Regions from separate parts of the Bacillus swezeyi genome, predicted to be linked through region 2. Evidence: predicted binding sites of a transcription regulator. Region 2 holds the regulator's gene; each other region holds the start of a gene.
What was found. The regulator Rex, encoded in region 2, represses fermentation and respiration genes when NADH is low (regulators of the CRP and FNR family bind a similar motif). The targets are predictions, from matches to a motif close to TTGTGAAATATTTCACAA.
Positions count from the first base shown of each region.

Region 1 (10,720 bases), 1.4 Mb from region 2:
CAAATCTTTTTCATTTTCCACTGATGCCGCTTCCTCCACTTTATCGGCATCATAAAGCATGACACCGAGATAGCGGATTCGGCCGACACATGTCTCAGAACAGATTGTCGGCAGCCCGGCCTCTAAACGAGGGAAGCATAATGTGCATTTTTCCGCTTTATTTGTCTGCCAATTGAAATACACTTTTTTATAGGGACAGGATGAAACACAGTGTCTCCATGAGCGGCATGCATTCTGGTCAACCAGTACGATCCCGTCTTCTTCGCGTTTATACATTGCTCCTGATGGACAGGAAGAGACACATGACGGATTGATGCAGTGTTCACAGATACGCGGAAGGTACATCATAAAAACGTCTTCGAATTCGGTCTTAATCGATTCTTCCATTTTTTTGACGTTCGGATCTTCAAGTCCTGTAATATGCCCCCCGGCAAGGTCGTCTTCCCAGTTCGGGCCCCATTCAAGGTTCATGAAGTCTCCCGTAATGGAAGACTTCGGCCTTGCAACAGGCTGGTGCTTTTTCTCAGGGCTGTTTGTCAGCGTTTCATAATCATAGTTCCAAGGTTCATAATAGTCATCTATCGTCGGCTGATAGGGGTTGTAAAATAGATTCATGAGCCGGGTTGCTTTGGCGCCTGATTTCAGCTGCAGCTTGCCTTTTTTAAGCTCCCAGCCGCCTCTGTATTTATCTTGGTCCTCCCATTGTTTAGGGTAGCCGATGCCCGGTTTTGTTTCGACATTGTTAAAGTACATATATTCTGCACCGGCCCGATTTGTCCAAGTGTTTTTGCATGTGACGCTGCAAGTGTGGCAGCCGATGCATTTGTCAAGGTTCATCACCATCCCGATCTGCGCTTTAATCTTCAAGCCAATCGACCTCCTTCAATTTTCTGATCACGACATTGAGGTCGCGCTGATTTCCTGTCGGCCCGTAATAGTTGAAGCCGTAGCTGAGCTGTCCATAGCCGCCGATCATTTGCGTCGGTTTGACATGGATGCGGGTCGGGCTGTTATGAGTGCCGCCGCGGTTGTTTGTCAGCTTTGTGCCGGGAACGTTGATATGCCGGTCCTGGGCATGGTGCATAAATGCCATTCCTTGCGGGATCCGGTGTGATACGACGGCCCTTGCGACAACGACACCGTTTCGGTTGAAGCATTCAATCCAGTCGTTATCTTTAATGTCGGTTTCCTCTGCATCGTCTTTGTTCATCCAGACTGTCGGCCCGCCTCTGAAAAGGGTGAGCATCGGCAGGGAATCAAAGTACATGCTGTGCACCGACCATTTATTATGCGGTGTTAAATAGTTCAAGACGATTTCTTTTCCTTCTTGCTCAGGACGTTTATTCGAGAAAGGGCGGTGAATCAGAATCGGTTTGAATGTCGCCATATTTTCGCCGAATTCGGTCATCATTTCATGGTCGAGATAATAAGACTGCCGGCCTGTCAGTGTTCTCCACGGAATCAGCTTTTCAACATTTGTCGTAAATGGAGAATAGCGTCTGCCGCCTTTTTCGGAACCGCTGAAAGCAGGGGAGGTGATCACAGTTTTCGGCTGGGCCGATATTTGTTCAAATGTGAAATGTTCCTCTTCACGTTCTTCAGCTAAGTCTTTCAATTCAAGGTTCGTGATTTTCTCAAGTGATTCCCACGCTTTGACCGCTACTTTACCATTTGAAGTAGAAGAGAGGCTCAAGACCGCTTCCGCCGCCTGTTTTGCATCGTTGATGACAGGGCAGCCTTTTGCAATCGTGTCTTCTGTTACGACTCCGAGCGTTTTTTTAAGGGCGTTGTATTCCGCTTCAACGGACCAGTTCATTCCTTTTGTGCCAAAAGGCTGTTTGACTACATTTGGCCCGAGAGCTGTCATCTTATTGAAAACTTGCTTGTAATCTCGTTCAACAACATGGATCTGCGGCATTGTTTTGCCCGGAATGGCAGGACAGTCGCCTTTGCTCCAATCTTTGATTTTCCCCAAAGGCTGTGCCAGTTCCTGAGGCGTATCATGAAGCAGGGGAGTGGCAACCGCTTCTTTTATCGGTTCCATGTCAACTTCTTCAGCCAAATTGGAAACCGCTTTTGCCAATGCTTTAAAGATGTCCCAATCAGATTTAGACTCCCATGGCGCAGATATCGCCGGGTTAAACGGATGGATGAACGGATGCATATCCGTGCTGCTGAGATCGTGTTTTTCATACCAGGTTGCCGCAGGCAGCACAATGTCGGAGTACAGTGCGGTACCGGCCATCCGGAAATCAAGATTGATCAATAAGTCGAGTTTTCCTTCCGGCGCTTTGTCGCGCCATTTGATTTCTTCCGGACGGATGCTGTCATCGTCTTCATTCATCAGCCCGTTCGTTGTGCCGAGCAAATGCTTTAGAAAATATTCGTGGCCTTTTCCCGAGCTTGAGATCAAGTTGGCTCTCCAGACAAACAGATTTCTCGGGAAGTTCTTTTCATTGTCAGGATCTTCAATCGCAAATTGAAGCTTTTTCTCCTCCAGCTGTTTCGCGATGTAAGTCCCGACTTCTTTGACGTTCTCGGCGCCTGCCTGTTCCGCTTCTTTGTACAGGTCAATTCCGTTTTTTTCGAAAGTCGGATAGGAAGGAAGCCAGCCGAGTCTCGCCGCCAATACATTATAATCAGCATGGTGCTTGTAGCGGGACGTTTCCGCGATTGGAGAAGCGAGTCCGCTGATCTCCTGGTCCTCGTAGCGCCACTGGTCGGTGGCGAAATAGAAGAATGAAGTTCCGTTTTGCAATTTGGCCGGTCCGCCCCAGTCTTTGGCCGTGGCGATCGTCTGCCATCCTTCGGCCGGGCGGAGCTTTTCCTGGCCGACATAGTGAGCCCAGCCGCCTCCATTAACGCCTTGTGCGCCGACGAGAAGAACGAGATTCAATACAGCCCGGTAAATGGTGTCGGAATTAAACCAATGGTTAATACCGGCGCCGACGATGATCATTGAGCGTCCATCTGTATCAATCGCATTTTGCGCAAACTCTCTCGCTATTTTGATGACCATCTCGCGCTTGATTCCTGTAATCGGTTCCTGCCAAGCCGGTGTAAACGGTACAGGGTCCTCAAAGGATTTGGCGGCCTGTCCGCCGATTCCGCGGTTGACGCCATAGTTGGCGAGAATCATGTCAAATACGGTTGAAACGAAAACTTCTTCGCCGTTCAGCTCGATTTTTTTAATCGGAAGGGGCCTTTCAAGCACTTTGTTCCCATCATGTGAGAAATAAGGAATTTTGACCGTGCCGATCATATCTTCATTGCCCAGCATGGAAAGACGAGGCGAGATCGGCTTTTCTGTTTCTTCATCGATCATGCGCAAATTCCATTTTCCTTTGCCGTCCCAGCGGGAGCCCATGGTCCCTTGCGGTATCGCAAAGCCATCTGTGTCTTCATCCCAGACGGCCGGTTTCCACTCATCATGTTCTGTAGTGCGGCCGATATCTTTTGCATGCAGAAAACGGCCGGTGGTGAATTGTCCGCCTTCTTGCTTCAATGTCACCAAAAACGGGAAATCTGTGTATTGTTTTGCATAATCAAAAAAGCGCTCTGTCTTTTGATTGACATAAAATTCTTGAAGAATGACATGGCCCATGGCCATCGCAAGTGCGCCGTCCGTTCCTTGTCTGATGCTCAGCCAGTCATCAGAGAACTTGGAGGATTCAGCAAAATCAGGGCTGATCGAAATAACCTTTGCCCCTTTATAACGGGCTTCCGCCAAAAAGTGGGCATCAGGCGTTCTTGTCAGCGGCACATTTGAACCCCATGTCATAATGTAGCCGGAATTGTACCAGTCACTGCTTTCCGGAACATCAGTTTGATCTCCCCAAATTTGCGGTGATGCAGGAGGAAGATCGGCATACCAGTCATAGAAGCTGAGCATCGGCCCGCCGATCAGCGACATAAAGCGAGAGCCTGCCGCATGGCTGAGCATTGACATAGCAGGAATCGGCGAGAAGCCGACATTGCGGTCAGGTCCGTATTTTGTGACGGTATACAGAAGGGAGGCGGAGATCAGTTTTAATACTTCGCTCCATTCAGCACGGACAAAACCGCCTTTTCCGCGCGCCTGTTTATAGGCTTTTGCTTTTTCAGGATTTTCGACAATCGATTTCCAAGCTTCCAAAGGGTTTTTGCTTGTCTTTAGCGCCTCGCGCCACATTTGGATCAGCACGCCGCGGACATATGGATATTTGACACGGAGCGGGCTGTAAATATACCAGGAAAAGCTGGCTCCGCGCGGACAGCCGCGGGGCTCAAAGTCAGGCATATCAGGACCTGTTGAAGGGTAGTCAAGGCGCTGTCCTTCCCAAGTGACGATCCCGTTTTTGACGTAGATATTCCAGCTGCAAGACCCGGTACAGTTCACCCCGTGAGTTGAACGGATCACTTTATCATGCTGCCATCTATTTCTGTATACGTTTTCCCAATCACGGTCTTCATAAGTGGTTTGGCTGTGTTGGTTAGAATGATGTTCAATAGGAGAGAAATAGTTTAATCTCCTGAAAATCGGACTCGTGTTCTTTTTTTTCATTGCTGTTTCACTCCTTTTGTCAATGCTGCTACCCTCACTATATACGGAGGAGAAACAGGACCTTGTTAACTTTGTCACAATCTCGGCTTATTTCACTAATTTGTCACATTTTCGGGGAAGCGGATAAAAAAACAGCCTGCTCTTTTAAAAGAAAGCAGGCTGCCGCTCGTTTCATTCACTGGAATTTAAAATCCTTTTTTCCCCGGCAATCTCCTGGATCGGGGCGATATTCTGGGTGAATTCCAATGTGCCGATGTAATGGCTGTCTTCATCGCGCACAGCAAAGTAGCGGATGAAAACATATTTATCTTTGAACTTGATCCAAAAATCCTCGACATCTTTTTTACCCGATTTAAAATCCTCGAGAAGTTTGTTGACGATATGAACGCTTGCCGGCGGATGGCAGTTTTGGACGGTGCGGCCGATCACGGCTTTTGTTCTCGCGAAAATCCGTTCTTTGCCGTGGGAGAAGTAGCGCACAACATCGTTTTCATCAATGAAGGTGATGTCAACGGGAAGATGATTCAACATTTGTTCAAGCTGTGATACAGATAGAATTCCGGTAGGGAGCTTGATATATCCGTGAGCCGTCTCTTCATTTGTTTTGAGATGAAGGCGTTCCGGTTGCCAGACGGCTTCAGGCGCTGTCAGGCAATATCCGATTTCATCGCTTTCAGCTGCTATTTTCAGCCATTCATCTTCAGTCAATGTGCGGAGGGCCATCGGCAGGAGAATATTCTCTTCCTTGTAGATCATCTCTGTGCCTTCCTTAATGATAAAGCCGAGCTCGCGAATGACTTCATCTTTTTTGTCAGGTGTGTAATCTTCTAATAAACGCTTGACTTCTTTGATGCTTTTGCGGATAAAATCGTCAACTGCCCACATCACCTGGCTGGGCCCTGTGATTCCGTACTTTTCCAAGTAGGGAAAGAGGAGATTCTCTTTTCTGCTGTAATGCTTGTCAACATCTGCAAGCAAATTTAAATCTCCGATCAGCTTAAGAATGTTTTCTGTATCGTCTTCCTTTACAAAGCGATCGAGATGAAGCTGAATTTTAAAGTTTAAAAGGAGATCAATCTCTTTATTTTCTTTTATGAACGTATGAACCGGGTGGCCGGGCTGCTGATCAGCTTCAGTTCGGTGAATGTCTTCAATCGAACCTTTGAAGACGGATGCATGAACAGTGCAAAGCTTTTGGATTTCTTCAGGTGTGATGCCCTCTTCCTGCATTAAAGCTTGTTCCAATTGGGCGATTTCCTCGGCATTGACAGAACCAAAACCTTGTTTGAAGCGCTTTTTTACCTCATCGAGAGATTTTCCTTTATGGAGGTCGATGATGATCTCTTTCAGCTGCTGTTTTCGTTCGTTTGACATGTCTTGATGTACTTCCCGGTTGTTGATGAATTCGCTCATTGTTTGTCTCCTTTCCAAACGGGGTCAAATCCGTGCTTTTTTAATATGTCTAACACAAGCGTCAATTCAATTTGCTTCATCCTCGCGCCTTTTGGTATTGTCATGATGCGCCCGGCTGTTTCAAGCATGCCGGGCTTTGTAATGTTTTCAAAGCCGATGTCCTTCATCAAGGTTTTTAATTCAGGATGCAATGTGCAAAGTTCGTAAACAGAATCGTTCAAATCTAGTTTTTTATTCAGAAGGGATCACATCCTTTGAAATTGATGATCATTCTCATGTTTAACAATACGACAGGTGCGGTCGGAAAATTGTGATACAGATCACAATGCTCTAGCGCAAAGCTTTCGGAATATAGATGCAGCTTGGATCGCTGGCCAAATAATCGCCTGTCAGAGCATAGGCCCGTGAGCGTGATCCCCCGCAGACATGGCGGAATTCGCAGACACCGCATTTTCCTTTGAATCCGTCCGGGTTTCGCAAATCCTTGAAAATCGGCGACTCACGGTAAATTTCTGCCAGTGGCTGATCACGGATGTTTCCTACTTTAACAGGCAGCAGCCCGCTTGGATACACATCACCGATGTGGGAGATAAACATAAATCCATTTCCGTCATTGACGCCTTTCGGTGCGCGGCCCAATCCGCCGATCGCATCAATTTTGCCTTTTTGTAAAGCGTGCTCATAGCGGATTTGCATGTGGGGTTCTTTCGTTTCCCGCATTTTTTGCTGGATGACGACCCGTCTATAGTGCTGGGCTGCAGTTGTTTTGATATCAAAGGGCGCCTCTTTGGCTAAGCGGCTGAGCCAAAGAAATGTTTTTTCATGATCTACAGGGGAAATCATGTCGTCTCGTTTGGCGCGGCCGGTCGGAACGAGGAAAAACACACTCCACAGCACACAATTTAATTGTTCAATCAGCTTGGCCATTTCATCCAAATAATCGATATTGTAAGTTGAGATGACGGTGTTGATCTGCAGGGGCAAATTGAACTCATGGATATATCGAATCGCTTTCATCGTTAAATCAAAAGAGCCGTCTGTTCCTCTAAAATGATCATGGATCTCGCGGTTCGGTCCGTCTAAGCTGAAAGCCCAGCGCGATAAGCCGATATCTTTGGCGGTTTTGATGGCTTCCTTCGTCACATTCGGGGTTGCACTCGGCGTCATTGATACCCGAACGCCTTTTTGGACGGCATACTCAATGATTTCGAACACGTCTTCTCTCATTAATGGATCGCCTCCGGTCAGCACCAAGAGGGGGTTGTTCATTGAATAAATTTGATCGATTAAAGCTTTCCCTTCTTTAAGCGAGAGCTCCCGCGGGTCTCGAGTGTTTTGAGCTGATGCCCGGCAGTGAAGGCATTTCAGTTCACACGCCCTTGTCAGTTCCCAAATGACGATAAATGGAGCTTCCTGAAAATCACACTGTATCATGTTTGATCTGTCCTTTCCTTAAGCAATTATGTGTATCATATCGGAAATGAAGATGAAAAAAAGTTAAGTAGATCACATTTGAAATGGGGGAGAAGGGAAGGGACCCTTCTCAATCTTCGTTTTCTGAGGAGGAATGGAGATAACGTAAAAATAGCTGATAGGAAAAATATAAATTTTGCTGGAGAAGAATGAGAAAATTCAACTGCAATTGCTCATTGTAGGTCATCATTTTTTTAAATATGTTAAATGGAATTTCAAGAACGGCTGTTTCTGCGGCAGTTTTTACTGAAATAAACGGAGATAAAAACGGTTCTCCCTTTTGGTCAATGGGAAAAACATCGCCTTTTTCCCATTCGGCGATGGTGCGTGATTCTTCTGGAAGCCTTCTATCTGTAAAATGCACTTCACCTTTCAAAACAAAATAAACGGCTTGTGAATGAAGAAACGACCGAGGAGGGTGCGATGAGACGATATCAATCACCTTTCCGTTTTTCAGCAGCTTTTTAATGATGGGAAGGGGCACCCCAAGAAACATCGGAAGATTTTTCAGAAATAATAAATAGTCAAACCGATTCATAGAACTTCCTCCTTCTTATATGTTAGCTCCAGTATAGAGTGATAGGCTATAAATGGCAGTGATAAAATTCACATCTCGCTATGCAAAATGTCACTTGGTAATCGAGATAAAATTTTTATAATGTAATAGAAAAGAAGGGAGGATGTGTGATGAAAGTGTTGATACCGAAACAGCACGGCGCTTGGGCGATGCTTGTGATTCCTTTTCTGCTCGGTATGGTCGGCGGGGGAGCGCATTTGCGGCATATTCCGCTGTTTGTCGGCTGGCTGTTTCTTTACCTTGCGGCTTTTCCTTTGACGATGATCGCGAAAAAGAAAAATATCGCATATTATCAAAAATGGGCAGTGGCCTACAGCATTCCGGCCGTCTCCTTGTTGCTTGCCTCCGTTCTGATGGAGCCCGGGCTCGTGTTGCTCGGATTGTCGCTGTTTCCGATGTTTCTCATCAATCTTTATTATGCAAGGAAAAATAACGACAGGGCGCTGTTGAATGATATCGCGGCGATCATCGTGTTCAGTGCGGGCGGGCTTGCCAGCTATTGGACAGGGGCCGGAACGCTGGACGGCTGGGCATGGTTCGTTTTTACTCAATCCATCCTGTTTTTCGTCGGCAGCGCCTTTTATGTGAAATCGATGATCCGTGAAAAGAAAAATAAGCGGTTTAAATGGTATTCATGGGGCTATCATGTGATTTTGCCGTTTTTATCAGTGGTGTTTGGGGCCGGATGGGCGGTTCTCGGTTTTATTCCGAGCAGCATCAGGGCGCTGCTTTTATACGGGAGGAAACTGTCGGTGAAGAAAATAGGCATCCTTGAATTGGTGAATGCCTGTGTCTTTATGGCGGTGGTCAGCGTGTTTTTGCTTACAATATAAAAACAAGGACAATGTTCACTGTCCTTGTTTGTTTTAGTCAATGTTGCATATGATGACCGGACAATTTTCACAGTCAATCTCCCGTTTTAAATAGCTGAGCTGATGGATCACGATTTTTCCGGAATCCTCAATCGAAATCACACCGTTTTTCCGGAGATCGCTCAGCATGCGGTTGATGCTCTCTCTTGCGGCAGCACAAAATTTCGCCAGATCCTGATTGGTCAGAACAATATTAATAAGTATCCCGTCGCTTCGCGCAACGCCGTAGCTGTTTGCAAGGCGGATCAGGGTGGAGTAGAGCGCCCCCTTTTTCCCATTGAGAAGAAGGTCGCGGATTTTTGATTGGATCTTTCGTAAATGAGTGCTTATCCATTTCATGAATTCAAAGGTTAAGGCTCCATTTTGAATCAGTTCTTTTTCGAGTTTTTCTTTATTGATAACTAACACTTCGCCATCTGAGAGGACTTTAGCGCTCAGCATATATTTCGCTTCATCAGAAAAAAGCGTCAGCTCTCCGACAATATCATTTTTTTTGCACATTCTAAGCGTCAGTTCTTTTCCATCCGACGTTAATTTTCCGATTTGGACGAGTCCTGACTGAATGAGATAAAGTTCCTCTGCATCCATACCTTCTTGAAATAGGTAAGTATCCTGCCGGATTTTTCTTTTGGTGCTGATCGATTCCAACAAATGATGCAGATCGACTGAGAGCAGATCTGTGTCAGATTTTCGAACAGGCATATTCATTGAGCGTCACCCCTTTTGCAGTTCTATTGTAACGTTAAATAAGCCTGAGTGATCTTTCAAAAATAACAATCTTGTGAACGAATGACAAAAGACCTAAAAATAACCTGAGATCATTGATCTCAGGTCATTTTGCTGCTGGACGGTTTTATAAATTGCGGGCATTTGTTTTCGATGCTGTTTTGCTCATTTCCTGAAAATACATCCAGACGACAATGACAAAGCTGGCAAGCGCTGCTTCCGAAAGCGCCATAAACCCAATCGCATAATGGCCTGTCGTCTGATAAACGCTTGATAAGATCAGAGGCGGGAAGAAACCGCCTAAACCGCCCATTGCTGAAACGATCCCATTGACAATGCCAGCCTGTTTTGAGAAATAAAGCGGCACAAGCTTAAAGACGACACCATTTCCGATTCCGGCGCATACGGCAACCGTCAAAACGCCGAATCCGTAAAGAGTGAGGCTTGGAGAAAAGGCCAATAAAATGCCTGATAATGTGCACCCCGCAAATACATACATTAAGAGCTTCAGCGGATTGAACTTATCCGCGAGCCAGCCGCCGACAGGTCTGAGAAATGTGGCAACAGCGATGAAGCCGGCGGTTCTGAGCCCTGAATCAACGGGATCGAGCCCGAAGTGATTCACAAGAAAGTTCGGAAGATAGACTGTGAAAGCTACAAAAGAGCCGAATGTGATAAAGTAAAATAAACTTAAAAACCATAGTTTTTGATTTTGATAGACGGCTTTGATTTGATCTTTTACAGAAATTGCAACCCTTGTTTCTTTCTTATCTCCAAATAAAAAGTTCAGCAAAAAAAATACGGCGACTAAGATCAGATACATCCGGACCGTATTCGCCCATCCTGCGGTTTTGGCGATCACGGGAGCGGCAAAAGTGGTAATCGCCGTTCCGATGTTTCCGGCTCCATAAATACCATTGACAAAACCATGTTTTTCTTTAGGGTAATACTTTGGCAGTGATGTCACCCCGATGGAAAAGACCGCTCCGCTGATCCCGAGGAAAAATCCGCCGACGACTAAATCGGATAATGAATCAGCCGTGCTGATCCAAAAAATCGGGAACAGGAGTAACAAAAAACTGATCATAAACGTCATTCTTGCCCCAAATTTGTTCG
Region 1 covers NZ_CP133085.1:2,172,120-2,182,839, forward strand. The annotation lists gene narH (nitrate reductase subunit beta) at 1-867, opposite strand, end outside; gene RBH91_RS10960 (nitrate reductase subunit alpha) at 857-4,543, opposite strand; gene RBH91_RS10965 (DUF438 domain-containing protein) at 4,715-5,956, opposite strand; gene RBH91_RS10970 (DUF1858 domain-containing protein) at 5,953-6,195, opposite strand; gene RBH91_RS10975 (TIGR04053 family radical SAM/SPASM domain-containing protein) at 6,287-7,390, opposite strand; gene RBH91_RS10980 (cyclic nucleotide-binding domain-containing protein) at 7,500-7,967, opposite strand; gene RBH91_RS10985 (YwiC-like family protein) at 8,117-8,839, shown strand; gene RBH91_RS10990 (fumarate/nitrate reduction transcriptional regulator Fnr) at 8,873-9,586, opposite strand; gene RBH91_RS10995 (nitrate/nitrite transporter) at 9,732-10,720, opposite strand, start outside.
Region 1: the regulator Rex is predicted to act here: its motif matches at 8,024-8,041, upstream of RBH91_RS10985 (YwiC-like family protein).

Region 2 (10,720 bases):
GGGAGTCGTCCCTGAAATCGCGTCCAGGCATCATGTGGAGCAGATGACGATTGTGCTGGAAGAAACCTTTTCACAGTCGGGAATGACTTTTGATGATATGGATGCAATTGCAGTAACCGAAGGACCCGGCCTTGTCGGCGCTTTGCTGATCGGCGTAAATGCTGCAAAAGCGCTGAGTTTTGCCCGCAATATTCCGCTGGTGGGCGTTCACCATATTGCCGGACATATTTATGCCAACCGGCTTGTCCGGGAAATTGATTTTCCGACGCTTGCGCTAGTCGTCTCAGGAGGACATACCGAACTCGTGTATATGAAAGAACACGGATCATTTGAAGTCATTGGAGAAACGCTCGATGATGCGGCAGGCGAAGCGTATGATAAAGTGGCAAGAACAATGGGTCTGCCTTATCCGGGAGGCCCGCACATTGACAAACTCGCTCAAAAAGGCGAAGCAAACGTGCCATTGCCGCGCGCATGGCTTGAAGAGGGGTCGTATCATTTCAGCTTCAGCGGCCTCAAATCGGCGGTTATCAACACGCTTCACAATGCTTCACAAAAGGGAGAAACCATTCCCCCGGAAGATTTATCCGCGAGCTTTCAAGAAAGTGTCATTGATGTCCTCGTGACAAAAACGGAACGTGCTGCAAAGGAATACGGCGTCAAGCAAGTATTGCTTGCAGGAGGGGTTGCCGCAAACAAAGGGCTTAGGACGGCTCTTGAGAAGACATTCAGCAGCTATCCGGATATTCAGCTCCTGATTCCGCCCCTTTCGCTATGCACAGATAATGCGGCGATGATTGCAGCTGCAGGGACCGTCGCTTTTGAAAAAGGCATCAGGGGAAGATATGATATGAACGGCCAGCCCGGCTTAGAACTGACTTCCTATTAGAACCTCACAAAAAGTGGGGTTTTTTTACGAAATACATGTTACTAACATATTATTAACATGTATCCACAGGCCTGTGTATAATATTTTAAAGCTTGTTCTATAGAGCTTTTTTACCTGTTAACATTGTGTATAAACATTATATTTTTGTGGATAATGTGGGTAAAACGCTTTCTTTGTTTTTAACAAAGGGTTTGTTTTGTGGACAAAAAACCGCTTCATTCCAGAAGCGGTTTTTGGATTTATTCATTTGTAGAAAGTGCTTCCCATTCTGATAATAGCTGTTCGAGCTCATCATTCAATTCTTCATTTTCGGCGTGGATATCCTGGACTTTTTCATGGTCTTGAAAGATATCCGGTTCGCAAAGAAGCTCTTCGTTCTGTTCAATTTTACCTTCGATGGCCGTAATTCTTGTTTCGATTTCTTCTATGCGGCGCTGACGCTGGCGTTCTTTTCTTTTCCACTCTTTTTCTTCTTCATAGCTGCGTTTTGTTCCCGCCTTTTCTGATACAGATTGATTCCGCTCTTCCGCTTGTTGTTTTTCCAATTCTTCAAGCTCCAGCTGCTGTGCTTTTTTTTCTGTATAATAATCGTAGTCCCCTAAATATTCTTCGACTCTTTCAGGAGAAAGTTCAAATACTTTTGTTGCGATGCGGTTGATAAAATAGCGGTCATGAGAGACAAATAAAATCGTTCCCGGATATTCGATCAAAGCGTTTTCCAATACTTCCTTGCTGTCTAAATCGAGATGGTTTGTCGGCTCATCAAGAATGAGAAAATTGCCTTTTTGAAGCATCAGTTTCGCAAGTGCGAGCCGTGCTTTCTCTCCGCCGCTTAAAGCGTGTACCGGCTTTAACACATCATCTCCAGAGAACAGAAAGTTGCCGAGACAGGTTCGGATATCTTTCTCATTCATTTCCGGATAGTCGTCCCAAAGTTCGTCAAGCACGCGTTTTGACGAGGTCAGCTCAGTCTGTTCCTGGTCATAATAGCCGATGGAGACATGTGAGCCTGTCGAAATCGATCCCGTTACAGGCTTCAGCTTCTGAACCAGCGTTTTTAACAGAGTGGATTTGCCGATTCCGTTCGGGCCGACGAGCGCCACGCTTTCCCCGCGCGCAATATGAAAAGCCAATGAGCGGAGGAGCGGGGGCTGATCCTGATAGCTGATCGTCAAATCCTCAACCCGGAGCACATCGTTTCCGCTTTGTCTTGCAATGTCAAAGCGGAAGGACGCCGACTTTTCATCTCCCAATGGTTTGTCCATGACTTCCATTCGTTCAAGCTGTTTTCTTCTGCTCTGCGCGCGCTTTGTCGTTGAAGCCCTGGCTAAATTGCGGTCGACGAAGTCCTGCAGCTTGGCGATTTCGTCCTGCTGCTTTTCATAAAGCTTCGTTTCTTTTTCAAGTTGTTCCGCCTTCATTTTAAGATAAGAGCTGTAGTTTCCGCTGTATTTTTTGCTTTGGGATCGGGAAATCTCATAAACCTGGTTGACAACTTTATCGAGAAAGTACCTGTCATGGGAGACGATTAAAATCGCTCCGCTGTAGTTTTGCAAATATTGCTCCAGCCATGTCAGCGTGTCGATGTCCAGGTGGTTTGTCGGTTCATCGAGAATGAGCAGATCCGGCTTTGTCAGAAGCATTTTTCCGAGAGCAAGCCTTGTTTTTTGCCCTCCGCTCAAGTCCTGTACGCGGGCCGAGTCGTCAAATCCGGCAAATCCAAGCCCGTGCATCACTGATCTGACTTCAGCTTCATATTGATAGCCGCCTTTGTCTTTAAACTCCTGCTGCAGTCTGTCATATGTTTTCATTAAGGATTCCAGCTTGTCTGGATCAGCGTGCGCCATTTGTTCTTCTATTGAACGCATCTCTTTTTCCATCTTTTTCAGAAAATCAAATACCGACAGGAGCTCTTCTTTAATTGTCAGCTTGGAATCAAGCCCTGAATGCTGATCAAGATAGCCCATCGTCAAATCCTTCGGCTTGATGATTTCTCCTTCTTCATAAGACAGCCGTCCGGCAATAATTTTTAAAAAAGTAGATTTTCCGGCACCGTTGCGTCCGACGATTGCAATCCGATCCCGTGATCTGACTTCCAGCTTTATATTCGTTAAAATAGAATCGGCTCCAAATGATTTTGAGAGCTGATTGACTTGTAAGATCATCATGATATTTCACCTCTTGTTTGCTAGTTTAAGTGTAGCCTATCAGATAGCAGTCAGCAAACAATTAAGCGGGGTCTGGAAGATTTTAACCAAAAGAAAAAGACAGAACGAAGAAAATAGTGTATGATCGTTATAAGGAGAGTTATGATCATGAATGAATTTACACACTTTAATGAACAAGGCAGAGCCAAGATGGTTGATATAAGTGAAAAGGGAGCTTCAGTCCGCACTGCTGTGGCCATTTCAAGCGTGTCAATGAACAGAGACGTGCATGAAAAAATCAAGAATCAAGAAATGGGAAAAGGCGATGTTTTGGCAGTGGCGCAAGTGGCCGGCATCATGGCTGCAAAACAAACATCAGTTATCATCCCGATGTGCCATCCGATTGCCCTCAAGGGAGTCGATATTGCCTTTCAATGGGAGGAAAAAGAACAGAAAAGCATTTTGCACATTCAGTCTAAAGTCAAGACAAAAGGGAGCACAGGTGTGGAAATGGAAGCGTTAACTTCTGCTTCCGTATGTGCGCTTACCGTCTATGACATGTGTAAAGCGGCGGATAAGGGAATGGTGATAGGCCCGACCTGTCTTGCAGAAAAGACAGGCGGAAAAAACGGTGACTATAAAAGGGAAAAAGCTGATGTAGACATGGAGGATCGCTTATGAACATGGATCATTCAAAAATTCCGCAAGCGACAGCGAAGCGGCTGCCGTTATATTATCGTTTTTTAAAAAACCTTCATGCATCCGGGAAACAGCGTGTATCATCCGCAGAACTGAGCGATGCCGTAAAGGTCGATTCCGCGACAATCCGCAGGGATTTTTCGTACTTTGGCGCGCTCGGTAAAAAAGGGTACGGCTACAATGTCAATTATCTGCTGTCCTTTTTCAGAAAGACGCTTGATCAGGATGAAATGACAAACGTAACGCTCATTGGCGTGGGAAATTTAGGGACAGCCTTTCTCCATTACAATTTTATCAAAAACAATAATACTAAAATTGCAATGGCTTTTGATATCAATGAGCACAAAATCGGGACGGAAGTTGGCGGTGTTCCCGTCTATGACTTAAACAAGCTTGAAGAGCATATGACAGATGATATACCCGTCGCCATTTTGACGGTTCCGGCCCAAGCCGCGCAATCCATTACAGACAGGCTTGTTGCGCTGGGCATTAAAGGCATTCTTAATTTTACGCCGGCTCGTTTGAATGTGCCGGAACACATTCGGATTCATCATATAGATTTGGCGGTTGAACTTCAGTCACTCGTGTATTTTCTGAAACATTATTCAATGAATGAAAAGTAAAACGGGAAACTTAAAAATAAAGGAAAGGGGGCAGGCTTTATGCCGATCGGTCCTGGAAGCTTTATTTTAATCGTCGTGGTGGCGCTTTTGATTTTCGGCCCGAAAAAACTTCCCGAGCTTGGAAAAGCGGCGGGAAATACGTTGCGGGAATTTAAAAATGCAACAAAAGGGTTAGCAGATGACGATTCCGATAAAAAGAAAGAAGATCAGTAGGATAGGATGACATTTATGAAGGGAAAAGAAATGTCGCTGGTAGAACATATCACAGAACTTCGAAAACGGTTCGTGATCATTTTTTTCTTTTTTGCCGTTTTTGTTGCAGCAGGCTTTTTTTTGGCAAAGCCGTTGATCATTTATCTGCAGCAGACGGATGAGGCGAAACGGCTGACGCTTAATGCGTTCAAGCTGACAGACCCTTTATTTGTGTATGTGCAGTTCGCCTTCATTATCGGCGCTGTCTTGACTTCGCCGCTTATTTTATATCAGCTGTGGGCTTTTATCAGCCCGGGGCTGTATAAGAAAGAACGCAAAGTGACGCTCAGCTATATTCCGGTATCGATCATACTCTTTTTAGGCGGCATTGCCTTTTCTTACTTTATTTTATTTCCGTTTGTCGTTGATTTTATGACGAGAATCTCCGATGATTTGCATGTAAATCAAGTCATCGGAGTACATGAGTATTTTCAGTTTCTGCTGCAATTAACGCTTCCTTTCGGCTTATTGTTTCAGATGCCTGTGGTCATCATGTTTATTACAAGGCTCGGACTGGTGACGCCCATGTTTTTGGCAAAGATCAGAAAGTATGCTTACTTTGTTTTGTTTGTCATTGCGGCGCTCATCACACCGCCCGAGCTTTTGTCTCATTTAATGGTTTCAGTGCCTTTATTATTCCTATATGAGGTCAGTATCGTGATTTCCAGAATATCTTACAGGCAGGCGCAAAAAACAGTTATCCAAGAGGAAAATCAAGCGTTTTTAAAAGACCAAATCAAATAAAGAGCCATCCTCATATTCCGAGAATGGCTCTTTTCTATCAGTACAGGGTTATTGATCTTTTCGTTTCAGTTTGCTCGACAAGGCGAACATTTTAAAGGAAATGCTGATATTATAGGCAGCGAAAAGCATCAGAAGAATGGTGTAAAAAGACCACATGTTTCCCGGTGAGGTAGCTGCCAGATATGTAAACAGCACGCCTGTCAACAAATAAATCAATCCCCAAAACTTAGGGCTTCTCATCATAAAAATCCTCCAATAATCAACTGCAATTTCTCCAATCGCTCCAAATATTCTTCAATCGGCCCTCGGAAAGTCTGCAGCAAGACAACAAGCGTATTCATGGCGACATGGGCGAAAATGGGAACGATAATCCGGTTTGTCCTGACGTATAAAAAGGCGAATGTGAATCCCATTGCCGTGTAGATTAAAAGGTGTGAGAAATCCATATGGACAACCGAGAAGATCACGGAACTAAAGAGAGCGGCGATGAAAAAATTAGTTTTTTCGTAGATCGCGCCGAATATAATCTTTCTGAAAATGATTTCCTCAAGGATCGGACCGAACACAGAAGAGACAAACATCATCAGCGGCAATGTGCTGATGATTTCCATGATGCGCTGTGTATTTTCCGATTCCGGGTTGACCCCGAACAAGTTCATTTCGATCGAAGCGGCAATCGATTGGGCAAACAGGGCAAGAAAAACACCGCCGACAGCCCATCCGATAGATGCTCCAACAGATGCTTTCGAACCGTTGCGAAGCGTTGTTTTCGGCACCGTCCTCAGGATCAGCAGCACGATGACAAGGCAGAGGGGAAAGGCGATGACCGACCACACGCCTGTCAGTGTAAGCTTTGCTTCGGCGGGCGCCATGCCTCTTCCCACGCCCAAAAAGTACAGCAGGGGAAGGCCGACAGCAGCCGACAACTGCATGAGGACATATGTCAAAATAATAAACCAATATTGTTTTCTCAAGCCGTATGTACTCCTTTTCTAAAATGTAATACAGACTATGTTTATTGTAACACACCTCTTTTTAAATTATAGGGCGATAAGGATGAGCATTAAAAAATGTAAGCGCAAAAAATTTTAATCTTATCACTTGAAATTGCCTGGGAGATTCTTTATTATAATAATTGTGTTAGCACTCAACAGATGCGAGTGCTAAAATTACATATGAAAATATTGAGGAGGTTGTTTCATTGTTAAAGCCATTAGGTGATCGCGTTGTCATTGAGCTCGTTGAGTCTGAAGAAAAAACTGCTAGCGGAATCGTACTTCCTGACTCCGCAAAAGAAAAACCCCAAGAGGGTAAAGTGGTTGCTGCCGGTTCAGGCCGTGTATTAGAGAGCGGAGAGCGCGTTGCATTAGAAGTTAAAACAGGCGACCGCATCATCTTCTCAAAATATGCAGGTACCGAAGTGAAGTATGAAGGTACTGATTACTTAATCTTGCGTGAAAGCGACATTTTAGCTGTTATCGGCTAAGACATAAATAAAATCAAATCTTTACACAATCCTGAGGAGGTTTGAATAACATGGCAAAAGATATTAAGTTTAGCGAAGAAGCCCGCCGTTCAATGCTGCGCGGTGTAGATGCATTGGCGGATGCAGTAAAGGTAACTTTGGGACCTAAAGGACGCAACGTCGTTCTTGAGAAAAAATTCGGTTCTCCACTTATCACAAACGACGGTGTAACCATCGCGAAAGAAATCGAACTTGAAGATGCTTTTGAAAACATGGGTGCAAAGCTTGTTGCTGAAGTTGCGAGCAAAACAAACGATGTGGCCGGTGACGGTACAACAACAGCGACAGTTCTAGCCCAGGCGATGATTCGCGAAGGTCTTAAAAACGTAACAGCCGGAGCCAATCCTGTGGGCGTCCGTAAAGGAATTGAGCAGGCTGTTGCCGTGGCGGTTGAAAGCCTGAAAGAAATCTCTAAACCAATCGAAGGCAAAGAGTCCATCTCACAGGTTGCTGCGATTTCAGCGGCTGACGAGGAAGTCGGAAGCCTGATTGCAGAAGCGATGGAGCGCGTCGGCAACGACGGTGTCATCACAATCGAAGAATCCAAAGGCTTCACGACTGAGCTTGAAGTGGTTGAAGGTATGCAGTTCGACCGCGGATATGCGTCTCCATACATGGTGACGGATTCTGATAAGATGGAAGCGGTTCTTGAAAATCCGTACATCTTAGTGACAGATAAGAAAATCACAAACATTCAAGAAATCCTGCCGGTGCTTGAACAAGTCGTTCAACAAGGCAAGCCGTTGCTTCTGATTGCTGAAGACGTTGAAGGTGAAGCTCTTGCAACACTTGTAGTCAACAAGCTTCGCGGAACATTCAATGCAGTAGCTGTTAAAGCTCCTGGATTCGGGGACCGCCGCAAAGCGATGCTTGAAGATATCTCTATTCTGACAGGTGCAGAAGTGATCACAGAAGATTTAGGCCTAGACCTTAAATCAACTGAAATCGGCCAATTGGGACGCGCTTCTAAAGTCGTTGTCACAAAAGAAAACACAACAATCGTTGAAGGCGCCGGAGATGCAGAACAAATCGCGGCACGCGTCAACCAAATCCGCGCTCAAGTTGAAGAAACAACTTCTGAGTTCGATAAAGAAAAATTACAAGAGCGCCTTGCTAAACTTGCCGGCGGTGTAGCTGTCATCAAAGTCGGTGCTGCGACTGAGACAGAACTGAAAGAACGCAAGCTTCGCATCGAAGACGCCCTGAACTCTACTCGCGCTGCGGTAGAAGAAGGAATCGTATCAGGCGGAGGTACAGCTCTTGTCAATGTATACAATAAAGTAGCTGCTCTTAATGCTGAAGGCGACGAACTGACTGGTATCAACATCGTTCTTCGCGCTCTTGAAGAGCCGATCCGCCAAATCGCGCACAATGCCGGTCTTGAAGGATCTGTCATCGTTGAGCGCCTGAAAGGCGAAGAAATCGGTGTCGGCTACAACGCTGCAACTGGCGAATGGGTCAACATGATCGACAAAGGCATCGTCGACCCGACAAAAGTGACACGCTACGCTCTGCAAAACGCAGCATCTGTAGCAGCGATGTTCCTGACAACTGAAGCAGTTGTCGCTGACAAGCCTGAAGAAAACAAAGGCGGCGGCGCAGGAATGCCTGACATGGGCGGAATGGGTGGCATGGGCGGCATGATGTAAGCCCCCAGCCGCTGAAACCCCTTGAGAAATCAAGGGGTTTTTTCTTTTTTACTCTATCAATCGTTTAAATTCCCGAACAGAGCCCGGTGTTGCAATGTGTTTTAAAAAAGTGATTCACAGTGAAACATTTCAAAATACCGCTGAAATTGAGGGCAGATCTGTATAAGCATTACGCTATTTGCTGACAAAATCCGTCATTATGGAGGTGGCAAACAAAAATTGCCCGCCCGTGAGTGAGCGATTCAAGCAAGCTTGCGGTATTTCGCAAAAAAGTCCATAACTTGCTCGGGAATAAAATCGTTTCAAAAATAACGACATCCACGAAGCAAGACGAGAAATTCTGCAGGGACTATCTTGAAAAAAGGTTCATCCAAATCTGAAGTCAAAGAGTTGCAAAAACGTCTGATTGCTGCAAGCTGAGGGACGATGCCCATGGCTCTTACGGAAACGAAACTGTATAAGCCGTTAAAGCCCTTTAAAAGAAATCCGGAATAGCGGTTGATGGCATTTATGGCCCGGCAACCGAAAAAGCTTTTCAGGACATTGAAGAGAAAAAGTCACCTTCAAGCGGTAAAAATCATCTTACAAGTTGCCGACCGGAATCTATAAAGTGGAAAACCTGATGATTAAAGGAACAGCTGTGCGGCAGTTTCAGGAGGTGCTCGCTGCTCTTTATTTCTATCCAGACAAAGGAGCCAAAAACAACGGCACAGATGGTTATTACGGGCTGAAAACGAAAGCGAAACTTGAATCGTTATTGAAATAAAAATGGCCCCTGAGGATTCAAGGGACTAGTAAGTGATTATAAAGCTTTGATATTGTTTTCTATTTTTTGAGTAACTTGTTTAAGCCAAATCAATGGAGATACTTCATAACTAAGGAAATCTACACCATCGGCAGCTTCCTCTATAAAATCATTCTTGTCTTCTTCTGAATACGGACTGTTCATAAATTCGGTTAGAGCAATTACATCGTCTTCTTGTTCCTTTTTGGATACCTCATCTAAATACTCTTCAAGTGCTGACTCTGGAGATTCAATGTCTTGATGGAAAATCCCACTTAGAAATTGATAGACAGGATCAGAAATTTTTATTTCAATCATTATTATTCACCTCTTTTTTGACTTTGCCGATTTCTTCTGATTGCTTTTTTAATTGTTCCACGTTTGGTCAATTGCATGATGCAACGCCTGAACGTCAAGGGTCTTCATGGCATTCTCCTCTAATACTAAAGTGACATATAAGGAAAGAGTTTCCTGTTTCGTGGAAATATATTGGTGGGGAAATCCTTAGCATCCATGAAAATGAATCATAAGATTCAGGATAAAAAACCTATATAAGAAAAAGAGGAAGACCTGTACTGAAGGTTAGAAGAACTGACCATCACCAACTAACTCAAAACCCTCTAGTACAAACAATCCTTTTGTTTTGTCTTGGGCATGTCATTTATTCACCTTCTTTTCGCCGTTTAATTGAACTATGTTCAAAACTGTTTGAGATCTTGTGAGGGAATGCGATGAAAAGAGAGCAGCAAATGCCGCTTCTCTTTAAATTACATTAAAAAAGAATAAAATTTTAGCATAGAAGATTGTTTTAGCTGTTAGGAATAAATGCAGCTGCGGTTTTGCTGTCTACTAAAGGTTCGGCAATCACCGAGTTTTGGATATGAAAAAAGCCTTCAAAAGACATTGGAAATCTTCTTTTTGAAGGCTCTTTTGCGGGAAAAACAAATTCCTGATTCTATTCCAAAATAACATAATTTCGTAACAACCCATATTTTTATGGGGATTTATTTAGATTGTTACAACAAATAATTATATTTTCCTGCATTATTGTAACAATCAATGATTTTCTAGTCATTAAGATTCATTTCACTTATGATGACAGCGGTTTCGTTTGTTTTGGCAACCGTTTTCAAAATGCGCTATAACAAGGAAATTTTATAATTCTTTATTTTTTTTTAACCTATTTGTCCTATGTTGACATACATATTCAAATAAATTTAAATAAAAAGTATTAAGGATGCCTAAACGTTAAAGAACATTTTTATATACTCAAATTTAGATTTGCTGATTTTAATAGAACTCCTTTTGATGGAGGTTCATTATATGTCATTTGCATACTTTCTAATTCTCTTATGAAAAAGGCATGTTAATTTGGACTCCATATTCACGAAAGGAGTATTTTAAATGA
Region 2 covers NZ_CP133085.1:747,457-758,176, forward strand. The annotation lists gene tsaD (tRNA (adenosine(37)-N6)-threonylcarbamoyltransferase complex transferase subunit TsaD) at 1-889, shown strand, start outside; gene RBH91_RS03460 (ABC-F family ATP-binding cassette domain-containing protein) at 1,129-3,057, opposite strand; gene moaC (cyclic pyranopterin monophosphate synthase MoaC) at 3,205-3,717, shown strand; gene RBH91_RS03470 (redox-sensing transcriptional repressor Rex) at 3,714-4,358, shown strand; gene RBH91_RS03475 (twin-arginine translocase TatA/TatE family subunit) at 4,398-4,571, shown strand; gene tatC (twin-arginine translocase subunit TatC) at 4,578-5,354, shown strand; gene RBH91_RS03485 (YdiK family protein) at 5,403-5,594, opposite strand; gene RBH91_RS03490 (CPBP family intramembrane glutamic endopeptidase) at 5,594-6,328, opposite strand; gene groES (co-chaperone GroES) at 6,556-6,840, shown strand; gene groL (chaperonin GroEL) at 6,891-8,528, shown strand; partial or broken gene RBH91_RS22575 (peptidoglycan-binding domain-containing protein) at 8,623-9,294, shown strand; gene RBH91_RS03510 (contact-dependent growth inhibition system immunity protein) at 9,331-9,630, opposite strand; gene RBH91_RS03515 (cache domain-containing sensor histidine kinase) at 10,717-10,720, shown strand, end outside.

Region 3 (10,720 bases), 1.5 Mb from region 2:
AGCAGGAGCAGGAATACTCACGGCTCGCCGCCGACATGAAAAAAGAAATCTATGTGATGGAATCTGTTGTCATTCGGACGGAAAAAGCGATACAACGGAGCGGGAAAGAAAAAGAGCGATTGAAAGAGATGATGACGAACATCATTTGTGAAGAAGGCTTCCGGAGAATCGAAGAGATGGCGGTGACCTTCTTATCAGGGATAGAACCAGATGAAGCCGAAAGAAAACTCGTATTGAAAGAGATTCGCAGCCTTCCTTTACCCCTCTTCAGCAACCTGTTTACTCTAAAGCGTAAAATCGCAGAAAGAATAGCCGATCATGAAAAATATATTGTGTGAACGGAGTGAAGTCTTGTGAAAAAAATCGGGTTTATCGGTTTGGGCAACATGGGTCTTCCAATGGCGAAAAATTTGCTTCTGGCAAACTTTATGGTGTATGGAATGGATCTCAACAAAGATGCTGAGATGTCCTTTCATCAAGCAGGAGGAACGATCGGCCTTTCGGTTGAAAAGATGGTTGAACTTTGTGACGTCATCCTGACAAGCCTTCCTTCATCAAACGCCGTAGAAGAGGTTTTTCTAGGGGAAAAGGGACTTGTAAAACTGGCTGACCCCGGCATCCTGCTGATCGATACGAGTACGGTCGCTCCTGAACTGAATCAACGGATTGCAGAGGCAGCAGAGAGTAAAGGCGTTGATTTTCTCGCGGCGCCTGTCAGCGGCGGTGTGATCGGGGCGATTAACCGGTCACTTACCTTTATGGCAGGAGGTGCGAAGTACGCTTTTGATCAGGCAGTGCCTGTTTTTAACGCAATGGGCGAGAATATTTTTCATGTAAATGAGAACATCGACAGCGGGACGAACACGAAGTTGATCAACAACCTCTTGATTGGATTTTATACAGCCGGTGTGAGCGAAGCTCTGCATCTTGCGAAAAACAGCAATTTGGATCTTGATCAATTGTTTGAGATGCTGAACGTTAGTTATGGGCAGAGCCGCATCTATGAGCGCAACTATAAAAGTTTCATAGCAGATGATCACTATGAACCCGGCTTTTCTTTGAAGCTCCTGCTCAAAGACCTTGGCTTTGCACTGGATTTAGCTGAAAAGAACAAGGTCGAACTGCCGGTGAGCAACATCCTCTTTGACCTTTATGAAGAAGCCGAAAAGAACGGATATGGCGAGAAAGATATGTCTGTCTTATACAAAAAAATAAGTGAGCAGACGACGACTATTTGATAAGGAAAGGTGATCAAGCAGATGTTGACAACCAATATTAAAAAAATGCAGAACAATATCAATGGAGAATGGGTTCATTCTACAGGTGCCGAAGTCGAAGAAGTGGTCAATCCTGCAAACGGAAAAATAATCGCCTATGTGCCTCTATCTACAAGAACGGATGTGGATCGCGCCGTACAGGCCGCTCAACATGCTTATCAGACTTGGTCATTGGTGCCTGTGCCCAACCGGGCAAGACTTTTATACAAATACCTGCAGCTTCTACAAGAGCAAAAAGAACAGTTGGCAGACATCATTACGATGGAAAACGGCAAAACCTTAAAGGATGCCCGCGGAGAAGTGCAGCGAGGAATCGAAGTCGTAGAGCTTGCGACCGCGGCACCTACTTTAATGATGGGAGAATCTCTGCCCGCCATAGCAGACGGCATCGATGGATCGATCTGGCGCTATCCGCTAGGAGTCGTTGCCGGTATTACGCCTTTTAACTTTCCAATGATGGTTCCCCTGTGGATGTTTCCACTCGCCATCGCGTGCGGAAACACGTTCGTCCTAAAAGCTTCAGAACGAACACCTATTCTTGCAGAGAAACTTGTAGAACTGTTCTATGAATCAGGTTTTCCTAAAGGTGTCCTGAGCCTTGTCCATGGCGGGAAAGACGTCGTGAACGGTTTATTGGAGAATGAAGATATCAAAGCCATTTCCTTTGTTGGGTCAGAGCCGGTAGCAAGGCATGTGTATCAAACGGGGACAGCGAACGGAAAACGTGTTCAGGCGCTTGCCGGCGCTAAAAACCATGCGATTGTCCTGGCGGATTGCCATCTTGAAAAAACAGTTCAAGGCATCATTGGAGCGGCGTTCGGCAGCAGCGGGGAACGCTGTATGGCCTGCTCCGTGGCGGCGGTCGTTGATGAGATCGCCGATGAATTTATGGAATTGCTCATTTCTGAAACGCGAAAGCTGAAAACAGGAGACGGCAGATCCGAGGATCACTTTGTTGGCCCGCTGATCCGTGAAGTCCACAAAAACCGCGTCCTTGATTATATTGACAGCGGTGTAAAAGAAGGAGCCGCATTAGCGGTAGACGGACGCGATCCCGATGTTCAGGAAGGATACTATGTGGGAGCTACGATTTTCGATCATGTGAAACCGGACATGAAAATATGGCAGGACGAAATTTTCGCGCCGGTATTGAGTGTCGTGCGAGTAAAAGACCTTGATGAGGGAATCGAACTCGCCAATCATTCCAAATTTGCCAACGGTGCTGTTATTTACACATCGAGCGGCAAAAGCGTGCAGCAGTTCCGCGCCAAAATTGATGCCGGCATGATCGGCGTGAATGTCAATGTACCAGCCCCAATGGCGTTTTTCTCCTTCGCAGGGAACAAAGCCTCTTTCTATGGGGATCTTGGAACAAACGGAAAAGACGGCGTCCAGTTTTACACACGTAAAAAAGTCGTCACCGAACGCTGGTTTTAACCTGAGAATCTCTAAAATAGGATCCCTCTAATTGCAGGATAAACACTTTTTAGAGGGGTCTTTTCTATTGAACAGCTATCTTCAATCAGGAGGGATAAATGTTGAACTACACATACGTAACGCTTGAAAAGGAAAATGGTATCACGACCGTCACATTGAACAATCCCCCAGCAAATACGCTATCTTCTTCCTGTATCGCCGAGATGCGATCCCTTTTTCAGGAACTGGCCCGGGATGATGACACAAGAGCCGTTATCATCACAGGAGCAGGCCGCTTCTTTGCGGCAGGAGCGGACATAAAAGAATTCGTTTCAAAATTAGGGGATCAGGAACAAGGGTTGGCGCTCGCTGAAGGAGGCCAAGCGCTCTGTGATGAAATCGAAGCTCTTAAAAAACCCGTCATTGCCGCGATAAACGGACCAGCTCTTGGCGGAGGTCTTGAACTGGCGATGAGCTGCCACTTCAGAATCGTTTCAGATCAGGCGACAGTAGGTCTGCCAGAATTAAAGCTCGGTCTGATTCCCGCGTTTGGAGGCACGCAGCGGCTTCGCAAAATCACGGATACAGCCACTGCACTTGATCTCATCCTGACGAGCCGAACACTTTCAGCTCATGAGGCGGTAGAGCTTAAGATCGCGCAGCTGGCGGTGAAAGAAGAGATACTGTTGAAGACGGCAACTGCTGTCGCGGCGTCATTTGTAGAAGGCAAAAGCATGACCAGTGTCATGCGTGCAGTGGAATGCATCATACAAGGCAGCAGCGAGAGCATGGAACAAGGGCTGGAAAGGGAACGAAAAAGATTTGCCGAGCTGTTCCTGACTTCCGATGCCAAAGAAGGAATTCACGCATTCGTTGAGAAACGCAAACCAAATTTTCATCATTCATAAAAGGAGTTGATCAAGATGTCCGATGAAGTGTTGTTTTCCGTCAATCAAAATGGCACCGCAGCCATTGTTCTGAACCGTCCGAAAGCGCTCAACTCACTCACTTATGAAATGGTCCGTCAGATTGACGAAAAGTTAAAAGAATGGAAGACAGCCGATAACATTTCTGTCGTGGTCATAAAAGGCGCAGGTTCAAAAGGGCTTTGTGCCGGCGGTGATATTAAAACACTCTATGAAGCTCGTTCGTCAACATCAGCTTTGCAAGATGCAGAGCGGTTTTTTGAAAAAGAGTATGAGGTCGACATGGCAGTCTATCAATTTCCAAAGCCGATCATCGCCTGCTTGGACGGCATCGTGATGGGCGGAGGGGTCGGCCTGACGTATGGGGCCAGTCATCGGATTGTGACGGAGAGGACGAAATGGTCGATGCCCGAAATGAATATCGGCTTCTTTCCGGATGTCGGCGCAGCCTATTTTTTAAACAAAGCGCCCGGGCACTTAGGGCGCTATCTCGGCTTAACGGCGTCTGTTATACATGCAGCTGATGTGCTGTATATGAACGGCGCAGACATCTACATGGAGAGTGACGATTTAGCGCGATTGATTCAAAAAGTGGAACATACGAACTGGAACCATGTAAAAGTTGAGGAAAAGCTTGATCAGATGATCGAAGAATGTCGGACTGAGCCTTCGCAAGAGAGCAAGCTTGCTCCTTATCAAAAAGCGATTGATCATCATTTTAGGTTTGATACGTTGGAAGAGATCCTTCAGTCGCTCGAAAGCGAGGGAAGCGATTTTAGCGTGGATGTGAAGAAACGGCTTCTTTCAAAGTCTCCATTTTCATTGAAGATCACATTAAAACAACTGGCGGGCGGCAAACAAAAAACGATGGAAGAATGCTTTGCTACAGATCTGATGCTTGCCAAGAACTTTTTGAAACATCATGATTTCTTTGAAGGCGTGCGGTCCGTCCTTATCGATCGTGATCAATCACCGAACTATGAGTATCAACACGTTTCAGATGTAACAGATGAAGTGGTGAATCAGTTCTTTCACCCTTCTGAATCTGCCCGGTGATCAAAAGGAGAGCTGACCTTAGACGTCGGCTCTTTTTTGCGGAAGCGCTTATTTAAAATGCGTGTTTATTGAATGTTGTTAAATTGACAAAGCAAATTGTAAATTTAAGTCGATTCCTTCTCTTACAGGAATTCGGCTTTTTTAGGTTGACTTCTTTAACTAAAGTTGCCTATTAGTTGAGAAGGCAGCAAACAGTGAAGGGATTTTAGCATTTTTAAAAAAACAAATGATGATATTTTTATATCATGATAGTATTCGAAATGTATCAAATATCATCCAGAAAGGAAAAAGAAGATATGAATATGAAAGTCGAAACTCTTCCAAACTATCGTCTCGCATATGTGCGACAAGTTGGTCCTTATGGTCCTGGAAACATTCAAGCAATGGAAACATTAAAGAAATGGGCTGAGCAGAATCATCTACTTGCTGAATCGGCAATCATACTTGGAATTCCGCAAGATAACCCGGAAACGACACTTCCTGAAAACTGTCGGTATGATGCTTGTATTGTCATTTCAAACGAATATCAAATTGATCATTCAATTTGCGAAAGCGAACTTTCTGGTGGAAAATATGTCATTCACAAAGTCAAACATACAGCAGAAGATATTCAAAAAGCCTGGACTGACATTTTTCTGGATTTGCAAAACAGCGGATACCACATTGATAACAAACCGATTTTGGAAAGATACACAGGTGATATGATTTCCAGCGATTATTGCGAAATATGTGTACCTGTAAAACCTTTATCGTAAGAGTAAGGTAGGGCAAGTTTCCTCACTTCGGTTCATCAGGTAAAATGATGCTCTAAAAGAAGTATGACCAGTTAATAAACTAAGCGCATGAAATAAAAATTAATCTATCATTCACAGATTGAAGAGAAACATGACCGATTTTAAGATGAAGTGTTAAAGAGAGCTTATCCGCTTTTTACATCGAAACAGATAGTGAAGTCAGATCCTTTTTGTTTCACGATTGGTATATTAGCATCAGTCGCAAAACTCTTTGTTGAGCGATTAGGCCCTTTTAAGAGTTTCTTAAAAGGGTTTTTATATGTTATGAAGAATAAATTTAAATGTCTATACTTTCAATTTTAAATGTAAACGCTTTATTTTAGGGCGCCTGTTTTTCCAATGATTTAATGATGCAGCAATAAAGGCGCCATAACGGTAAGAATGCCCCTAAAGGAGGTGATGCACAAAAAAGCGACCGTTAAGCAATGTCCTATTCATTTTTTATGCTGCTCAACGTTTTTCAAACAGGAGGTTTTATCAAAGTGAAAAAAAGTACAGTCTGCTTCATGTTTGCATTGCTGTTTATTTTTTCCGGCTCACAGACCATCTACGCGCATACTGTATCTCCGGTCAATCCTAAAGCCCAGCCTACAACAAAAGCCGTCATGAACTGGCTCGCCCATCTGCCAAACAGGTCGGAAAACCGAGTGATGTCAGGCGCATTCGGAGGATACAGCCTTGATACATTTTCAATGACAGAAGCCGACAGAATCAAAAATGCAACGGGACAGCTGCCTGCGATTTACGGCTGTGATTATGCAAGAGGATGGCTTGAACCGGCAAATATAGCCGATACCATTGACTATAGCTGCAACAGTGATTTAATTTCATACTGGAAGAACGGCGGGATACCTCAAATCAGTTTACATCTGGCAAACCCCGCATACACAACAGGCCATTTTAAAACACCGATTTCAAACAGCCAATATCAAAATATATTAAATTCATCGACAGCAGAAGGTAAACGGCTCGAAGCCATGCTGAGCAAAGTCGCTGACGGACTGGAACAGCTGGAGAACGAAGGTGTTCCCGTTCTTTTCAGACCTCTTCACGAAATGAATGGGGAATGGTTCTGGTGGGGACTCACAGAATATAATCAAAAAGACAGCCAGAGGATCAGTTTATACAAACAGCTTTACACAAAAATCTATCACTATATGACACATACAAGAGGATTGGACAATTTGTTATGGGTGTACGCACCGGATGCCAACCGAGACTTTAAAACCGATTTTTATCCGGGCTCTTCATATGTTGATATTGTCGGATTGGACGCCTACTTTAATGACCCGTATTCCATTCAGGGGTACGACCAATTAACATCATTAAATAAACCGTTTGCTTTCACCGAAGTCGGACCGCAAACGACAAACGGAAGTTTAGACTACTCTTCATTTATCAATGCCATTATACAAAAATATCCGAAAACCACTTACTTCCTGGCCTGGGATGAAGGGTGGAGCCCTGCCGCGAACAAGGGAGCATATAACCTCTATCATAATAGCTGGACGCTGAATAAGGGCGAAATATGGAACGGTGATTCATTAACGCCGATTGTGGAATAAACAAAGTGGTTGAAACAGAAACTTTATATCCATCCAGCAATCAAGCAGAAACCGCAATAAGTATCTTGCGGTTTCTGCTTCTTACTTTATGAGAGGGCGCGCTACACGCTTGCATTACCCCGTTTCTCTTCAAACCGTTTTAGGATTTTGTCATGCTCTGCATAAATCGAATTTAAAAAATCACCCTAAACAAAAAAAGGAGGGAATATTGTGCTTGATGAGAAAACAATCCAAATTGTGAAATCGACTGCCCTCATTTTAAAGGATCACAGTTATCTAAATCGGTAAACATTTTTACAAATTATGATTTTCAAAAGCCCCTGAATTGCTTCATTTATTTAATTAACCCAATCAAAATCGCGGCATTCAACAGGAAGCTCTGGCATATTCCGTTTATGCCGCCGGTGAACATATTGATCATTTAGAAGCTTTAAATCCCGTCATCAAAAGAATCACTCAAAAACATCGGGCAATCGGCATTAAACTAGAACCCAGACAAGGATGCTGATTTTTATTTTTGCGGTCCGATTTCCTTTATGAAAGCTATTAACAATGCGCTGAAAAAATGGGGTGTTCCGAAAAACAACATTCATTATGAAGTGTTTAACCCGATCGCTATTTTAGAAGAAGAATAAACTGACAAGCATGCAGAAAAAATGCATAACTGGCAATGATTTGGGGATGATGGAGGTAACGTGAAAATTTTAAGAAAGGGCCTCCGAAATGAAGCCAACAAAAATTCAGCTGCCTCTTCAAACATTCAGCTTAATTGTGGGGTTTATGGTATGGGTCATGATTTCATCATTAATGACTTATATCAAACAAGATATCTCGCTTTCGTCAGGGCAATTATCATGGGTGACTGCAATTCCGGTCATATTGGGGTCTGTTCTTCGTGTTCCGATAGGTTACTGGACGAATCGGTTCGGTGCCAGGCGGATTTTTCTCATAAGCCTCTTATTTTTGATACTGCCCGTCTATTATTTAAGCCTTGCCGATTCTTTTGCCGACTTATTAATAGCCGGACTTTTTTTAGGTATCGGCGGAGCCATTTTTTCAGTCGGTGTTACTTCTTTGCCAAAGTATTACCCAAAAGATCGGCATGGATTTGTCAATGGGATATATGGAGCCGGAAATATTGGAACAGCGCTGACTTCATTTGGCGCGCCCATTCTTGCAAATCAATTTGGGTGGGAAGCTACTGTCAGACTTTTTCTCATTCCGCTTATCATATTGGCTGCTCTTAATTTCTTATTAGGAGATAAACATGAGTCGAAAGTGAAAACAGCTTTAAAGGAACAAATCATCGATGTTTATCGAGAGGAAAAGCTATGGTTTCTTAGTCTTTTTTATTTTATAACATTCGGTTCATTTGTTGCGTTTACCGTATATCTTCCTAATTTTTTAGTGACTCAATTTAAGCTTAGCGAAGTAGATGCGGGGCTGCGTACAGCGGGGTTTATCACGATTTGCACATTATTTCGCCCTTTGGGCGGGTGGCTCGGGGATAAATTCAATCCGTTTAAAGTTCTGATCATTGTATTTTCAGGTTTAACGTTTTCTGGTGTACTCCTGTCTTTTTCTCCAACGATCGCATTATACACCGTGGGCGTTTTAACAGTAGCGGTGTGTTCGGGAATCGGGAATGGAACCGTGTTCAAACTGGTGCCTCTTTATTTTTCAAAACAAGGAGGCATTGTGAACGGAATTGTTGCCGCCATGGGAGGATTGGGAGGTTTTTTTCCGCCTCTTATTTTAACAATGGTCAATCAGCTGACAGGTCATTATGCGATTGGTTTCATGGCGTTATCTGAATTTGCTTTAGCAAGCTTAATTATCGTGATCTGGATGTTTTATTCGGACAAACTCAGGCTGGCGGACAACATCGTTGAAAGCACCGGCCAAGGGGTAATGGTTACGGATACTAAAGGCGTTATCCAAAAAGTAAATCCTGCATTTACTGCCGTCACAGGATTTAAAAAAGAAGAAGCTGTCGGCAAAACCCCGCGGCTCTTAAGGTCTGGAAAACATGACAACAGTTTTTACAAAGCGATGTGGGATGAGCTCGAGAAAAACGGATATTGGCAGGGCGAAATTTGGAACAAGCGTAAAAACGGCGAAGAATACCGCGAATGGTTAACAATCAGTGCAGTCAAGAGTGATGCCGGCGAAGTCATGTATTATGCAGCAATCTTTAGCGATGTTTCACAAAAAACGTAAAACAAGCATTGTTTTTCATAGGACTTCAATCAGACATTACCAAAAAAGCAAAGCAATCTGAAAGGGAGTATAGCCATGAAGAAAAAAATATCCCCATTACTCAAAAAGATGACTTTTTTTGGACGTACCGCTGATTTAAACAATCATAGCACGTTATCCGCTGCAGACCGCGAGTCTGAAAAATACTACCGCAGAAGATGGCAGCATGATAAAGTAGTTCGCACCACTCATGGCGTGAATTGCACCGGTTCTTGCAGCTGGAAAGTCCATGTAAAAGACGGCATTATTACATGGGAAACACAACAAACCGACTATCCGACGACCGGTCCGAATATGCCTGAATATGAGCCGAGAGGATGTCCGCGCGGTGCAAGTTTTTCATGGTATACATACAGCCCTATACGTGTTCGTTATCCATATGTGAGAAGTGCGCTGTTAAAGGTATGGAAGGAAGCCATGCGAAAAACGAACGACCCCGTTGACGCATGGCAAATGATTTCTGAGAACCCAGACATGCAAAAGACATATAAATCAGCTCGAGGTAAAGGCGGATTTGTCAGGGCAAACTGGGACGAAGTCAACATGATGATTGCTTCTCAATTGATTTTTACTATTAAAAAGTATGGTCCGGATCGTATTGTAGGTTTTTCCCCTATTCCGGCAATGTCCATGGTCAGTTATGCGGGCGGTGCCAGGTTTCTAAACTTAATCGGCGCGCCATTACTCAGCTTTTATGATTGGTATGCCGACCTTCCGCCGGCATCACCGCAGGTATGGGGCGAACAGACAGATGTTCCTGAAAGCTCTGATTGGTATAACTCCAGCTACATATTAGTATGGGGTTCTAATTTGCCGCAAACGAGAACACCTGATGCACATTTCTACGTAGAGGCCAGATATAACGGAACGAAGGTGGTTTCTATTAGTCCGGATTATGCTGAGTTTGTTAAGTTTGCCGATCATTGGTTAAACGTCAGTCCCGGCATGGATTCTGCGTTGGCGATGGCGATGACCCATGTCGTTCTCAAAGAATTTTATGTCGATCAAAAAACGCCCTATTTCGAAGATTACGTCAAGAAATATACTGATTTGCCTTTTCTCATTACATTAAAGAAGCATGGCAGCCACTACAAAACAGACCGATTTTTGCGTGCGAGCGATCTGGGAATGAATGTAAACAAGGCGGAATGGAAAACCGTCGTGTTCGACCAAAATTCTAATCAATACGCCGCACCTAATGGAACCATCGGCCATCGCTGGTCAGAAGGAGGAGAGTGGAATCTGCACTTGAAGGATACAGAAAATCAGCTAGGAGATCTTGATCCTGCCCTCTCTTTTCTAGGAATAGAAGACAAAACTTTATTGCTGCAGTTTCCTTACTTTGGCCAAGAGCAAAAGCAAATTATTGCACGGGGAGTACCTGTTAAAGAAATTGGGCAAAATGGTGAATCCGTTTATGTCACAAC
Region 3 covers NZ_CP133085.1:2,249,019-2,259,738, reverse strand. The annotation lists gene RBH91_RS11170 (acyl-CoA dehydrogenase FadE) at 1-338, shown strand, start outside; gene RBH91_RS11165 (NAD(P)-dependent oxidoreductase) at 354-1,238, shown strand; gene RBH91_RS11160 (CoA-acylating methylmalonate-semialdehyde dehydrogenase) at 1,260-2,714, shown strand; gene RBH91_RS11155 (enoyl-CoA hydratase-related protein) at 2,816-3,601, shown strand; gene RBH91_RS11150 (enoyl-CoA hydratase/isomerase family protein) at 3,617-4,675, shown strand; gene RBH91_RS11145 (AraC family transcriptional regulator) at 4,972-5,430, shown strand; gene RBH91_RS11140 (mannan endo-1,4-beta-mannosidase) at 5,976-7,034, shown strand; gene RBH91_RS11135 (nitrate/nitrite transporter) at 7,758-9,254, shown strand; gene RBH91_RS11130 (nitrate reductase subunit alpha) at 9,330-10,720, shown strand, end outside.
Region 3: the regulator Rex is predicted to act here: its motif matches at 7,728-7,745, upstream of RBH91_RS11135 (nitrate/nitrite transporter).